DNA from 3 places in the Streptomyces sp. NBC_01622 genome. Region 1 is predicted to be linked to each of the others. Evidence: riboswitches for the same ligand, from Rfam matches in the RefSeq annotation. Region 1 holds a riboswitch; each other region holds the start of a gene.
The links. Region 1 has a riboswitch for thiamine pyrophosphate ahead of thiO (glycine oxidase ThiO). Riboswitches for the same ligand answer to the same signal wherever they lie in the genome.
Positions count from the first base shown of each region.

Region 1 (4,205 bases):
AGGCGATAGCGGCCTTCATCGGGAGAGAAGGGTCCGCCAGCGGCCCGGGATTCATCGGCGTGCCCGACTCGATCAGGCGGCGGCCCTGGGCCAGGTCACGGGGGCGGCCGACCGCGAGAACGGCCACCAGGCGGTCCCCGCGCAGCCAGCAGAAGGTCCAGGCCGGGGTGGCCGGGTCGCCGCGCCACAGGGTCGTGTCGGCGGACGCGTGATGGCCGACGTACTGGACGAAGCGGCCGAACTGCTCGGACCAGAAGTACGGCACCGGGTCGTAGACCGCCGGGGTCTGGCCGACGATGTTCGCGGCGACCGTGCGCGGGCCCTGGAGGGCGTTGTCCCAGTGGTGGACGAGAAGGCGCTCGCCGTACCTTCCCGAAGGGAAGGAGGCGCAGTCGCCGACCGCGTACACGTCCGGCACCGAGGTGCGCAGCCGGTCGTCGGCCACGACCTCGCGGTGGGCGCCCAGCTCGATGCCGGAGTCCGCGAGCCAGCCGGTGGCGGGGCGGGCGCCGATCCCGACCACGACGGCTCCGGCGGGCAGCCGGGTGCCGTCGTCGAGGACCACCGCGCCGGGTTCGACGCGCTCCACGCGCGTGTGCGTGCGCAGCACGGCTCCGGCGTCCGCGTACCAGGCGGCCATCGGCGCGGCCACGTCGGCGGGCAGCGCGCCCGCGAGCGGCCGGTCGGCGGCTTCTACGACGGTCACCGCACAGCCCGCCTCGCGCGCGGCCGTGGCGAACTCGGCGCCGATCCAGCCCGCGCCGACGACCACGATGTCGTGCTGCCGCGCGAGCACCGGCCGCAGCCGCTCGGCGTCGTCCAGGGTGCGCAGCAGATGCACCCCGGGGATGCCGTCGGCGCCCGGCAGCCGGATCGGTTCGGCGCCGGTGGCGAGGACGAGGACGTCGTAGGGCACCGGGCCCTCGGCAGTGTCCAGTTCGTGGTCTCCGGGGCGCAGGCCCGACACCTCGCGCCCGAGCCGGAGTTCGATGCCGAGCGCCTCGAAGTCGACGTCGAAGGCGGAGCCCTCGGCCTTGCCGAGCAGGACGGCCTTGGACAGCGGGGGCCGGTCGTAGGGCTGATGGGGTTCGGCGCCGAGAAGGGTGACGGTGCCGGTGAAGCCCTGTTCGCGCAGGGCGACCGCGGTCTGCACCCCGGCCATGCCCGCGCCGACGACGACCACTCGCCGCCCTGCCCCCGCGCCCTGTCCCCGTGTCTGCTCGCTCATCCGATCACCATAGACACCTGCCAAATCGTCAGTCAGGGGGCGCGTTCAGTGACCTGTTCCACAACACTCGTCCCGCTCCCCGGCTGCGACTCCCACTCCCAGGTCTCGTCGAGACGGTCCCCCGCGCGCGTGCCGACGAGATGCCCGCGTACGACGTCGCCGCCCGCGTACTCGGCCCAGATCTCGCCGTCCTTCTCGTGGTAGGCGAACCGGGTGCGGGTGCCGACCTGACCCGGTGCCTGGTCCGCGACCGGGGCGAGGACGAGACCCTCGAGCGAGCGGACCATGGACGGAGGCTCCCTTACTGGGACATGGGGTACGGGCTAGGGTGGCCAACGTACAAGCACTCGCGGGAGTCCGGACGCACCGGGCTGAGAGGGAGGCTGGCGGCCTCCGACCGTACGAACCTGATCCGGGTCATGCCGGCGAAGGGAGGGGCTGGACGCCCATGCCTACACGTACGTCAGACGTCCTCGTCGTCGGGGGCGGGATCATCGGCCTGGTCACGGCCTGGCGGGCCGCGCAACGCGGGTTCGCCACCGCCGTCGTGGACCCCGACCCGGGCGGCGGGGCCGCGCAGGTGGCCGCCGGGATGCTGGCCGCCGTCACGGAACTGCACTACGGCGAACAGACGCTGCTCGCCCTCAACCTGGCCTCGGCGCAGCGCTACCCGGACTTCGCGGCCGAGCTGACCGACCTCACCGGCCTCGACCTCGGCTACCGGCGCTGCGGCACCCTGGCCGTCGCCCTGGACGCCGACGACCGCGCCCACCTCCGTGAACTGCACGCCCTGCAGCACCGGTCGGGCCTGGACTCCGAGTGGCTGTCCGGGCGCGACTGCCGGCGCCTGGAGCCGATGCTCGCACCGGGGGTGCGCGGGGGGCTCCGGGTCGACGGGGACCACCAGGTCGACCCGCGGCGGCTGGCGGGCGCCCTGGTGGCCGCGTGCGAGCGCGCCGGGGTCGCCTTCCACCGGACGTGGGCCGAGCGGCTCACGGTCGGGCAGGACCGCGCCACGGGGGTCGTCACGCGTGAGGGTGATGTGCTGGGCGCGGACCAGGTGGTGCTCGCGGGCGGCAGCCTCAGCGGGCGGCTTGCCGGGGTCCCAGGCGACGTCCTGCCGCCCGTACGGCCCGTGAAGGGGCAGGTGCTGCGGCTGACCGTGCCGGAGCGGTACGCGCCGTTCCTGAGCAGGACCGTGCGGGCCGTGGTGCGTGGCAGCCACGTCTATCTGGTGCCGCGCGAGAACGGCGAGCTGGTCGTCGGCGCGACCAGCGAGGAACTGGGCTGGGACACCACGGTGACCGCCGGCGGTGTCTACGAACTGCTGCGCGACGCCCACGAGTTGGTCCCCGGGATCACCGAACTGCCGCTCACCGAGACCCGGGCCGGACTGCGCCCGGGCTCCCCCGACAACGCGCCGCTGCTGGGCCCGACCGAACTGCCGGGACTGCTGCTGGCCACCGGGCACTACCGCAACGGCGTGCTGCTCACGCCGGTCACCGGCGACGCCCTCGCACACGCCCTGGCCACCGGCGAACTCCCGGACGAGGCACGCCCGTTCACCCCGAAGCGGTTCGCCCGCGCGGAACGCACGGCACTCGTGGAGCAGCCCGCATGAACGTCTCCGTCAACGGGGAGCCCCGGGTGATCGCGCCCGGCACGGCTCTCGACACCCTTGTGCGCACCCTGGCCCCGTCGCCCTCCGGGGTGGCCGCCGCCCTCAACGAAACCGTCGTCCCGCGCGCGGAGTGGCCCTCGACCTCCCTCTCCGAGGGGGACCGCGTCGAGGTCCTCACCGCCGTCCAAGGAGGCTGACCCATGGCCGACGACCCCTTCGTCCTCGGTGGTACGTCCTTCACGTCCCGGCTGATCATGGGCACCGGGGGCGCGCCCAGCCTCGACGTCCTGGAGCGCGCGCTGGTCGCCTCCGGGACGGAGCTCACGACGGTCGCGATGCGGCGCGTGAACGCTTCCGTGCACGGTTCGGTGCTGTCCGTCCTGGAGCGGCTCGGCATCCGGGTGCTGCCCAACACCGCGGGCTGCTTCACGGCGGGCGAGGCGGTGCTGACGGCCCGGCTCGCGCGGGAGGCGCTCGGGACGGCACTGGTCAAACTTGAGGTGATCGCGGACGAGCGCACCCTGCTGCCCGACCCGATCGAGCTGCTGGACGCCGCCGAGACCCTGGTCGACGACGGGTTCACGGTGCTGCCGTACACGAACGACGATCCCGTGCTGGCGCGGAAGCTGGAGGACGTCGGGTGTGCGGCGATCATGCCCCTGGGGTCGCCGATCGGTTCCGGGCTCGGTATCCGCAATCCGCACAACTTCCAGCTGATCACCGAGCACGCGCGCGTGCCGGTGATTCTGGACGCGGGGGCCGGTACGGCGTCCGACGCGGCGTTCGCGATGGAGCTGGGGTGCGCGGGTGTGATGCTTGCCTCGGCGGTGACGCGGGCGCAGGAGCCGGTGCTGATGGCGTCCGCGATGCGGAGCGCGGTGGAGGCGGGGCGGCTGGCGTTCCGGGCGGGGCGTATCCCCCGTAGGCACTTCGCCGAGGCGTCGTCTCCGACGACCGGCCTGGCCCGTCTGGACCCCGAACGTCCGGCGTTCTGAACTCCCGCTCCCCAGGGTGGGATCCGTCACAGCTCGGCTGCAGTACCGCCCCGAAACTGGCCGAAAAGGCGGTGCTGTCAGCCTCGGCTCGTACACTCACCTGCGTGGATACGACCCTTCATGACCCTCTCGTCGGGCAGTTGCTCGACGGCCGCTATCGCGTCGACGCGCGGATCGCCGTCGGCGGGATGGCCACGGTCTACCGGGCCGTGGACACCCGCCTGGACCGGGTCCTCGCGCTCAAGGTGATGCACCCGACGCTGGCGGCCGACGCCTCCTTCGTCGACCGGTTCATCCGCGAGGCCAAGTCGGTGGCGCGGCTGGCGCATCCGAACGTGGTGCAGGTCTTCGACCAGGGCGC
Region 1 is NZ_CP109293.1:8,264,834-8,269,038, reverse strand. It holds gene OH768_RS38280 (NAD(P)/FAD-dependent oxidoreductase) at 1-1,228, opposite strand, end outside; gene OH768_RS38275 (hypothetical protein) at 1,261-1,515, opposite strand; TPP riboswitch at 1,568-1,679, shown strand; gene thiO (glycine oxidase ThiO) at 1,677-2,849, shown strand; gene thiS (sulfur carrier protein ThiS) at 2,846-3,046, shown strand; gene OH768_RS38260 (thiazole synthase) at 3,050-3,844, shown strand; gene pknB (Stk1 family PASTA domain-containing Ser/Thr kinase) at 3,949-4,205, shown strand, end outside.

Region 2 (4,205 bases), 2.5 Mb from region 1:
GTCAGGAGGGTGCGCTCGCGGATTTCGACGCCCACCTCGACGAGGCACTGGACCGCATCCTGGCGGAGGAGCAGAGCGCCGGCTGAAGCGTTGCTACGGCGGCGGGGAGAGTTGGCGTAACGCTTCACCACGGGGCCCGAGGCCCCTGGAGGCATCTGTGGAGCCCTGAAAGGCCTGCGAGGCCGAGAGGTCCGGGTGCGGTCCGGGAAGCCCGGGAGGAGCCCTGGAGTCGCAGGAACGCTTCTGTGTGGCTCCGTGCGGCGGTTCTCGCCGTCCTCAGTGCTTGCGGCGTCGGCCCTTCCCGCCGCGCGCCGGCGCCGGCTTGGCACCGGGCGCTGCCGCGGGCCCGGCACCCGGCGCCGCCGTGGCCGCCGCCGCAACCCCCGCGGGAGCTGTTTCGCGTCCCGGTCGGTCCGCCGAGACCACCAGGGCCGCGAGCGCGGTGGTGACCGGTACCGAGGCGACCAGGCCGATCGAGCCCACAAGCGTGCGTACGATCTCCTCGGCGACCAACTCGCTGTTGGCGACCGACCCCACGCTGCTCTGCGCGATGGAGAAGAGCAGCAGCAACGGCAGGGCGGCGCCCGCGTAGGCGAGGACGAGCGTGTTGACCACGGACGCGATGTGGTCGCGGCCGATCCGGATACCAGCGCGGTACAGCCCGCGCCAGCCCATCGACGGGTTGGCCTCGTGCAGTTCCCAGACCGCCGAGGTCTGCGTGACCGTCACATCGTCGAGCACACCGAGCGAACCGATGATGACGCCGGCGAGCAGCAGGCCGCTCATGTCGATCGACGGATACAGCCCGTGGATCAGGCCCGTGTTGTCGTCCGTGTTGCCGGTCAGCGCGGCCCAGCCGATGAACACCGAACCCAGGACGCCGATCAGGACCAGCGACATCAGCGTGCCGAGCACCGCCACGGACGTACGGGCCGACAGTCCGTGGCACATGTAGAGGGCGATCAGCATGATGGCGCTCGATCCGACCACCGCCACGATCAGCGGGTTCGAGCCGTGCAGGATTGCGGGCAGGATGAAGAAGTTGAGGATCATGAAGCTGATGGCCAGCGCGATCAGTGCCATGACGCCGCGCAGCCGGCCCACCACCACGACGGCCAGCGCGAAGATGCCGGCGAGCAGCGCCATGGGGAACTTACGGTTCACATCGGTGACCGAGTACTGCAGATCCCTGGGCGCGGAGGGCTCGTACGCGACCACGACCTTCTCGCCCTGATGCAACTGCCGTGACTGGTCGGGCTGCACGATCTCCGTGAACGTACGGCCCTTGTCCTTGCCGGTGCTGACCGTGACCGTGGCCTTCTTGCAGGTGCCGCCCGCCTCCTGCTGTGCCGAGGAGCCCTCGGCCGTGGAGGTGTCCCCGGTCGCGCCCCCGCCCGAGGCGTTCACCGAGGCGCAGCTCACGCTGACGACCTTGGTGACCGTCGCCTGCTGCGTCTGCCGGTCGAAGCCGACGCCGGTGCGCTTGTGCGACGGTGCGCCGCCGGGCCACAGCACCACCATGCCGACCACGACCGCGACCGTGAACGGGATCAGGATCGCCGCGATGACCTTCCGGAGGTGACGGGAGACGGGGGCGGCCGGGCCGTGACTGTGCGAGTGACCGTGTCCACCACCCGCGCCGGAACCGTGCCCGCCGTCCCCGCCGGAGCTGTCGTCGTCCCCGGACCCGGAGCCATGGTCGCCATCGGAACCGTGGCCGTGGTCATGGCCATGCGGCGGCCCGGTCGGCGGGTACGGGGGCTGCTGCGTCGTGGTCACCGCCCGATCATCGCAAGAACGCCGGAGGCCCACTGTTCACCGCGCCACATATGACGCTAGCGTGGAGGCACCTTTGCACACGCGGGAGCTCGGAGCACCGGGCTGAGAGGGCGCTGACCTCCGTCTCTGCGATGTTTCACGGGAAACGTCACCTGTATCGAGTGATGTTTCACATGAAACATCGGCTGACGGAAGCCGCTGCGTCGACCGCCGAACCTGTTACCGGGTAATGCCGGCGTAGGGAGTAGGTCTCATGACCAACAAGGACGTACGCACGCCTGCCTTCAGCCAGGACGAACAGCCCATTCCGGGCGAGGAGTTCGCACGGGCCGGGCAGCCGACGGGGGTCGAGGAGTCCTCTGCGGCCGGGAAGTCCGCCGGCTGGCACAAGGGGTATGTCGAGGGCTCGCGCCCCGATCTGCGGGTGCCGGTCCGTCAGGTACACCTCACCAACGGGCAGTCCGTGACGCTGTACGACACCTCAGGCCCGTACACCGATCCGCTCGTCGACACCGACGTCCGCAGGGGACTGGCGCCGCTGCGGGAGAACTGGATCATCGCCCGGGGCGACACCGAGGAGTACGCGGGCCGTCCCGTCCGCCCCGAGGACGACGGAATCAAGCACACGTCACCGCGCGGTGGACTCCGTAACCTCGACGCGGTGTTCCCGGGCCGCCCCCGGCAACCGCGCCGTGGACGTGAGGGTACGGCGGTGACTCAACTCGCCTACGCGCGACGGGGCGAGATCACGCCCGAGATGGAGTTCGTGGCCGTACGGGAGAAGGTCTCGCCCGAGGTGGTCCGGGAGGAGATCGCGGCGGGGCGTGCGGTGCTGCCGGCCAACGTCAACCACCCGGAGATCGAGCCGATGATCATCGGCAAGCGGTTCCTGGTGAAGGTCAACGCCAACATCGGCAATTCCGCGGTCACTTCCTCCATCGAGGAGGAGGTCGAGAAGATGACCTGGGCGACCCGCTGGGGCGCCGACACGGTCATGGACCTGTCCACCGGCCGCAACATCCACACCACCCGCGAGTGGGTGCTGCGCAACTCCCCCGTCCCCATCGGCACCGTGCCGCTCTACCAGGCGCTCGAAAAGGTCGACGGCCGTGCCGAGGAGCTGACCTGGGAGATCTACAAGGACACGGTCGTCGAACAGGCCGAACAGGGCGTGGACTACATGACCGTCCACGCGGGCGTGCGGCTGCCGTTCGTACCGCTGACGGCGAACCGCAAGACCGGCATCGTCTCGCGCGGCGGCTCGATCATGGCGGCCTGGTGCCTGGCGCACCACAAGGAATCGTTCCTCTACGAGAACTTCGAGGAGCTCTGCGAGATCCTCGCCGCCTACGACGTCACCTACTCGCTGGGCGACGGTCTGCGCCCCGGATCGATCGCGGACGCCAACGACGAGGCGCAGTTCGCCGAGTTGAGGACTCTCGGGGAACTCAACACGATCGCGAAGCGTTTCAACGTACAGACCATGATCGAGGGCCCGGGACATGTCCCGATGCACAAGATCAAGGAGAACATCGACCTTCAGCAGGAGATCTGTGATGAAGCTCCGTTCTATACGCTCGGCCCGCTGACGACGGACGTCGCGCCTGCGTACGACCACATCACTTCCGGCATCGGTGCCGCGATGATCGCCTGGTGGGGCACGGCCATGCTCTGCTATGTCACGCCCAAGGAGCACTTGGGCCTGCCCAACCGTGACGACGTCAAGACCGGCGTCATCACCTACAAGATCGCCGCCCACGCAGCCGACCTCGCCAAGGGGCACCCAGGTGCACAGGAGTGGGACGACGCGCTGTCCGACGCCCGCTTCGAGTTCCGCTGGGAGGACCAGTTCAACCTGGCCCTCGATCCGGTCACGGCTCGGGAGTTCCACGACGAGACACTGCCGGCGGAGCCGGCCAAAACGGCGCACTTCTGCTCGATGTGCGGGCCGAAGTTCTGCTCGATGAAGATCTCCCAGGACATCCGCCGCGAACACGGCGGTACCAAGGCGGAGGTCGAGGAGGGCATGGCGCGGAAGTCGAAGGAGTTCGCGGCGGCGGGCAACCGGGTGTACCTGCCGATCGCCGACTGACGACGACCGGCTGGGTCGGACACGGCCTAGCTCTTCGGTGAGCCCTTGGCAGGCTTGTCGCACAGGGTGTGGTCGACCAGCGTGCCTGTCGCGCGGTTGAGGGCGGCGAGGTCCGGCGGCGCGGTGGTGGTCGTGATGGAGACGGTCACCGCGCGCCTGCCGTCGGCGCTCACCGCGGGACGGGTGTTGACGCCCGCACCGTCGCCCTCGTGGGTGTAGTAGAAACCGCCGCAGGAGAGCGGGATCTTTCGCAGGCCGAGGCCGTAGGTGCCCTCGGGCATCTCGGCCACGTCCTCCGGGTCGTCGGTCCGTTCCACGGTCTGCCGCATCTCGC
Region 2 is NZ_CP109293.1:5,731,512-5,735,716, reverse strand. It holds gene OH768_RS26300 (SsgA family sporulation/cell division regulator) at 1-86, shown strand, start outside; gene OH768_RS26295 (YibE/F family protein) at 277-1,779, opposite strand; TPP riboswitch at 1,851-2,040, shown strand; gene thiC (phosphomethylpyrimidine synthase ThiC) at 2,033-3,871, shown strand; gene OH768_RS26285 (serine hydrolase domain-containing protein) at 3,898-4,205, opposite strand, start outside.
Region 2: linked by a shared signal. The riboswitch ahead of thiC (phosphomethylpyrimidine synthase ThiC) and the one ahead of thiO (glycine oxidase ThiO) in region 1 are both predicted to bind thiamine pyrophosphate.

Region 3 (4,205 bases), 4.8 Mb from region 1:
GCACCAGGATCCATGAACTCCGCAGATCCACCGGGGGTTTGTCGAGCGAGATCAGGAACCCGAAGCCGACGGTCACCGCCGACACCCCGAGCGGCAGCATCAGCAGCGCGTCGAAGCCCCGCACCAGCCGCCCGGCATCGCGCCGGGTCAGGGCCGCTGCGGCGAGCCCCCCGATCACCACGGCCATCGCGGTGGCGGCGACGGCGTACTCCAGCGAGTTGCCGATCGCGGCGATCGGCGGGACCAGGAAGGTGCCGCCGTCGTCGTGGGTCAGCGCCCGGTAGTAGCCGAAGTCCGGTGAGTCCAGGGACCGTTGGACCAGCACGGCGAGCGGCAGCACGAGCAGCAGCAGGACGGAGACGAGGACCCCGGCGAGCAGGGACCACTGGCCGGCCCCGCGCGGGCGCCGTGCGGTCACCGCCGGGTCCACGAGTCGTAGAGCCGTCTCCCGTCGCCGTACCGTCCAGGCATGGACGGCGAGGATCGCGCCGACCGCGACGAACTGGACGATCGTCAGCACGGCCGCCGTGGAAAGGTCGAAGACTTCCGAAGTCTGGCGGTAGATCTCCACTTCGAGGGTCGAGAAGGTCGGGCCGCCGAGGATCTGCACCACGCCGAAGGAGGTGAAGGTGAAGAGGAAGACCATCAGCGCGGCGGCGGCCACGGCGGGCGCGAGCGCGGGCAGCGTCACCTTCCGCCAGGCCCGGAGCCGGGAGGCGCCGAGCATCCGCGCGGCCTCCTCCTGACGCGGGTCGAGCTGTGCCCAGAGGCCGCCCACCGTCCGTACGACGACCGCGTAGTTGAAGAAGACGTGCGCGAGCAGGATGGCCCACACGGTGGTGTCCAGCCGTACGCCCCACAGGTCGTCGAGGAGTCCGCCCCGGCCGACGAGCGCGAGGAAGGCCGTACCGACGACGACCGTCGGCAGCACGAAGGGGACCGTCACGACGGCCCGCAGCACCTGCCTTCCCGGGAAGTCGAAGCGCGCGAAGACATACGCGCCGGGGAGCGCGATCAGCAGCGTGAGCGCGGTGGAGGCGAGCGCCTGCCAGGTGGTGAACCACAGCACGTGCCGGATGTCGGACTGGGCCAGCACGTCCCGGATCCGGCCCAACTGCCAGGCGCCGTCCACCTTGAGACCGCGCCCGACGATCGCGGCGACGGGGTAGGCGAAGAACACCGCGAAGAACGCGACGGGCAGGACCATGAGGCCGAGCCGCGTCACGTTCCCTCTACGGGAGGACTTCCGCGGGACTACTTCAGTACGAGCGAGGTCCACGACTTGACCCACTGGTCCCGGTCGGCGGCGATCTTCGTGGGGGCCATGGTCTCGGGGTCCTTGGCCTGCGGACCGTACTGCGTGAACTCGGCCGGCACTGTCGCGCCCTCGATCACCGGGTAGACGAACATGTTGAGCGGCATGTCCTCCTGGAACTCCTTGGTGAGCAGGAAGTCGATGAAGGCCTTGCCGCCCTTGGTGTTCTTGGCGTTGCTGAGCAGTCCCGCGTACTCGGTCTGCCGGAAGCAGGTGCCGTACGACACCCCGGTGGGCGCGGTGGTCGGCTTCGGGTCGCCGTAGATGACTTCGGCGGGCGGCGAGGAGGCGTAGGAGACGACGAGGGGCCGGTCGCCGCCCGCCTTCTTCCCGCCGGCCGAACCGGAGAACTCCTGGTCGTAGGCCTGCTCCCAGCCGTCGACGACCTTCACGCCGTTGGCCTTGAGCTTCTTCCAGTACGCCTGCCAGCTGTCGTCCCCGAACTGCGCCGCGCTGCCCAGCAGGAAACCGAGGCCGGGTGAGGAGGTGGCGGCGTTCTCGGTGACGAGGAGGTTCTTGTACTCGGGCTTGACGAGGTCCGCGAAGGAGGTCGGCGGGGTCAGCTTGTGCTTGCTGAAGTACGCCTTGTCGTAGTTGACGCAGATGTCGCCCGTGTCGATGGGCGTGACGCGATGCTTGGTCTCGTCGACGCGGTACGCGGGCTTGACGGTGGCGGAGCCCTTCGCGTCGTAGGACTGGAAGAGACCGTTGTCGAGCGCGCGGGAGAGCAGGGTGTTGTCGACGCCGAAGAAGACGTCTCCCTGCGGGTTGTCCTTCGTCAGGATCGCCTTGTTGACGGCCTGGCCCGCGTCGCCGTCCTTGAGGACCTTGACCGTGTAGCCGGACTGCTTCTCGAAGTCCTTGAGGACGCTCTTGGATACGGCCCAAGAGTCGTGGCTGACGAGCGTGACGGTCTTGGAGCCGGAGCCACTGCCCTGGTCCGACCCCGACCCGCACGCGGAGAGCGTGACCAGGCCGAGGCCGACGAGGACAGCACAGTACTTCTTGGTGTTCACGGTGATGACCGAACTTCCTACCCAGAATGACCTGGGCGAGGTTCAGAGGGTCTGCGGCCCGATTGCCGCACTCTCAGCGCTGCGCGCTCCCCTGTCGGATATGAAAATGTACTTACGGCAGAGATTACCTCTCGGTGGCCGCGAGCTGGCCGCACGCTCCGTCGATCTCCTGGCCGCGGGTGTCCCGGACGGTGACCGGCACCCCATGGGCCGCGATGGCCTCGACGAACGCCTTCTCGTCCTCGGGACGGGAGGCCGTCCACTTGGAGCCCGGCGTCGGGTTCAGCGGGATCAGGTTGACGTGCACCGGCTTGCCCTTGAGGAGCCGGCCGAGCCGGTCGCCGCGCCACGCCTGGTCGTTGATGTCCCGGATCAGCGCGTACTCGATGGACAGCCGGCGTCCCGACTTCGCCGCGTACTCCCAGCCCGCGTCGAGGACCTCGCGCACCTTCCACCGGGTGTTCACGGGAACCAGGGTGTCGCGCAGGTCGTCGTCCGGCGCGTGCAGCGAGATCGCGAGCCGGCACTTGAAGCCCTCGTCGGAGAACCGGTGGATCGCCGGGACCAGTCCGACCGTAGAGACGGTGATCCCGCGCTGCGAGAGGCCGAGGCCGTCCGGCTCGGGGTCGGTGAGGGCGCGGATGGACTGGACGACCCGCTTGTAGTTGGCGAGGGGCTCGCCCATGCCCATGAAGACGATGTTGGAGAGCCGCGCGGGACCGCCCGGGATCTCACCGTCGCGCAGCGCCCGCATGCCGTCCACGATCTGGTGCACGATCTCACCGGTGGACAGATTGCGGTCCAGGCCGGCCTGACCGGTCGCGCAGAACGGGCAGTTCATCCCGCAGCCCGCCTGCGAGCTGATGCACATGGTGACCCGGTCCGGGTACCGCATCAGCACGGACTCGACGAGCGTCCCGTCGAACAGCCGCCACAGCGTCTTGCGGGTGGTGTCCTGGTCGGTCGACAGATGCCGTACGACCGTCATCAGCTCAGGGAGCAGCGCCTCTTGCAGCTTGGCGCGCGAACCGGCGGGGATGTCGGTCCACTCCGCCGGGTCGTGCGCGAGGCGCGCGAAGTAGTGCTGCGAGAGCTGCTTGGCGCGAAAGGGCTTCTCCCCGACCGCGGCGACGGCTTCCTTGCGCTCGGCGGGCGTGAGATCGGCAAGGTGCCGCGGCGGCTTCTGGGCTCCGCGGGGGGCGACGAATGTGAGTTCTCCGGGCTTAGGCATGGCTGTACCAGTGTCGCAGATCGTTTACCGTGATCCGTTTACGGTGATCCGCTTCAGCCGAGTTCAGCCGATGTGCTCCAGGTGTTCCCTCAGGAGCCTCTCGTTGTGGGGCATCTCGCGTCGGATCTGGGGGCGCACGACGAAGGGCAGCAGGACCTTGCCGATGCCGTGTCCCTCGAAGTCGAGATCCATCGTCACCCGGGTACGGCGTCCGTCGTCGACGGGTGAGATCTCGCCGCGGAAGTTGCCCCTGATGGGGCCGTCGATCCCGCGCACGGTCCAGGCGTACGGCGGCTGGAACTCGGTGCACTCCATGGTCATCGCCATGTCGCGGCGACCCACGTGCCGGGTGACGCGGACCCGGGAGCCGAGGCCGAAGGGCCGGTCGTCGAGCTGTTCGGCGGACACCGCGCTCTCCTGCCACTCGGGGAGGTGGGACGGGTCGATGACGTACGCCCAGGCGTCCTCCGGACGGCAGTCCACGTCGAACTCTTCATGGAAGGCGGACATGACGCCCTCCTTCGTTCAGGGCGGTCCCCCTTTTGCGAGGGCTTATACCGAAATCGTACGACCGGGCGCCCCCGTCCTGTACAGAGATACAGGGGCGCCCGGAATGCCGTACGGCAGGACGTCGGCCGAACGT
Region 3 is NZ_CP109293.1:3,492,962-3,497,166, forward strand. It holds gene OH768_RS15460 (ABC transporter permease) at 1-1,207, opposite strand, end outside; gene OH768_RS15465 (thiamine ABC transporter substrate binding subunit) at 1,255-2,331, opposite strand; TPP riboswitch at 2,328-2,434, opposite strand; gene rlmN (23S rRNA (adenine(2503)-C(2))-methyltransferase RlmN) at 2,456-3,562, opposite strand; gene OH768_RS15475 (SRPBCC family protein) at 3,626-4,072, opposite strand; gene OH768_RS15480 (phosphatidate cytidylyltransferase) at 4,205-4,205, opposite strand, start outside.
Region 3: linked by a shared signal. The riboswitch ahead of OH768_RS15465 (thiamine ABC transporter substrate binding subunit) and the one ahead of thiO (glycine oxidase ThiO) in region 1 are both predicted to bind thiamine pyrophosphate.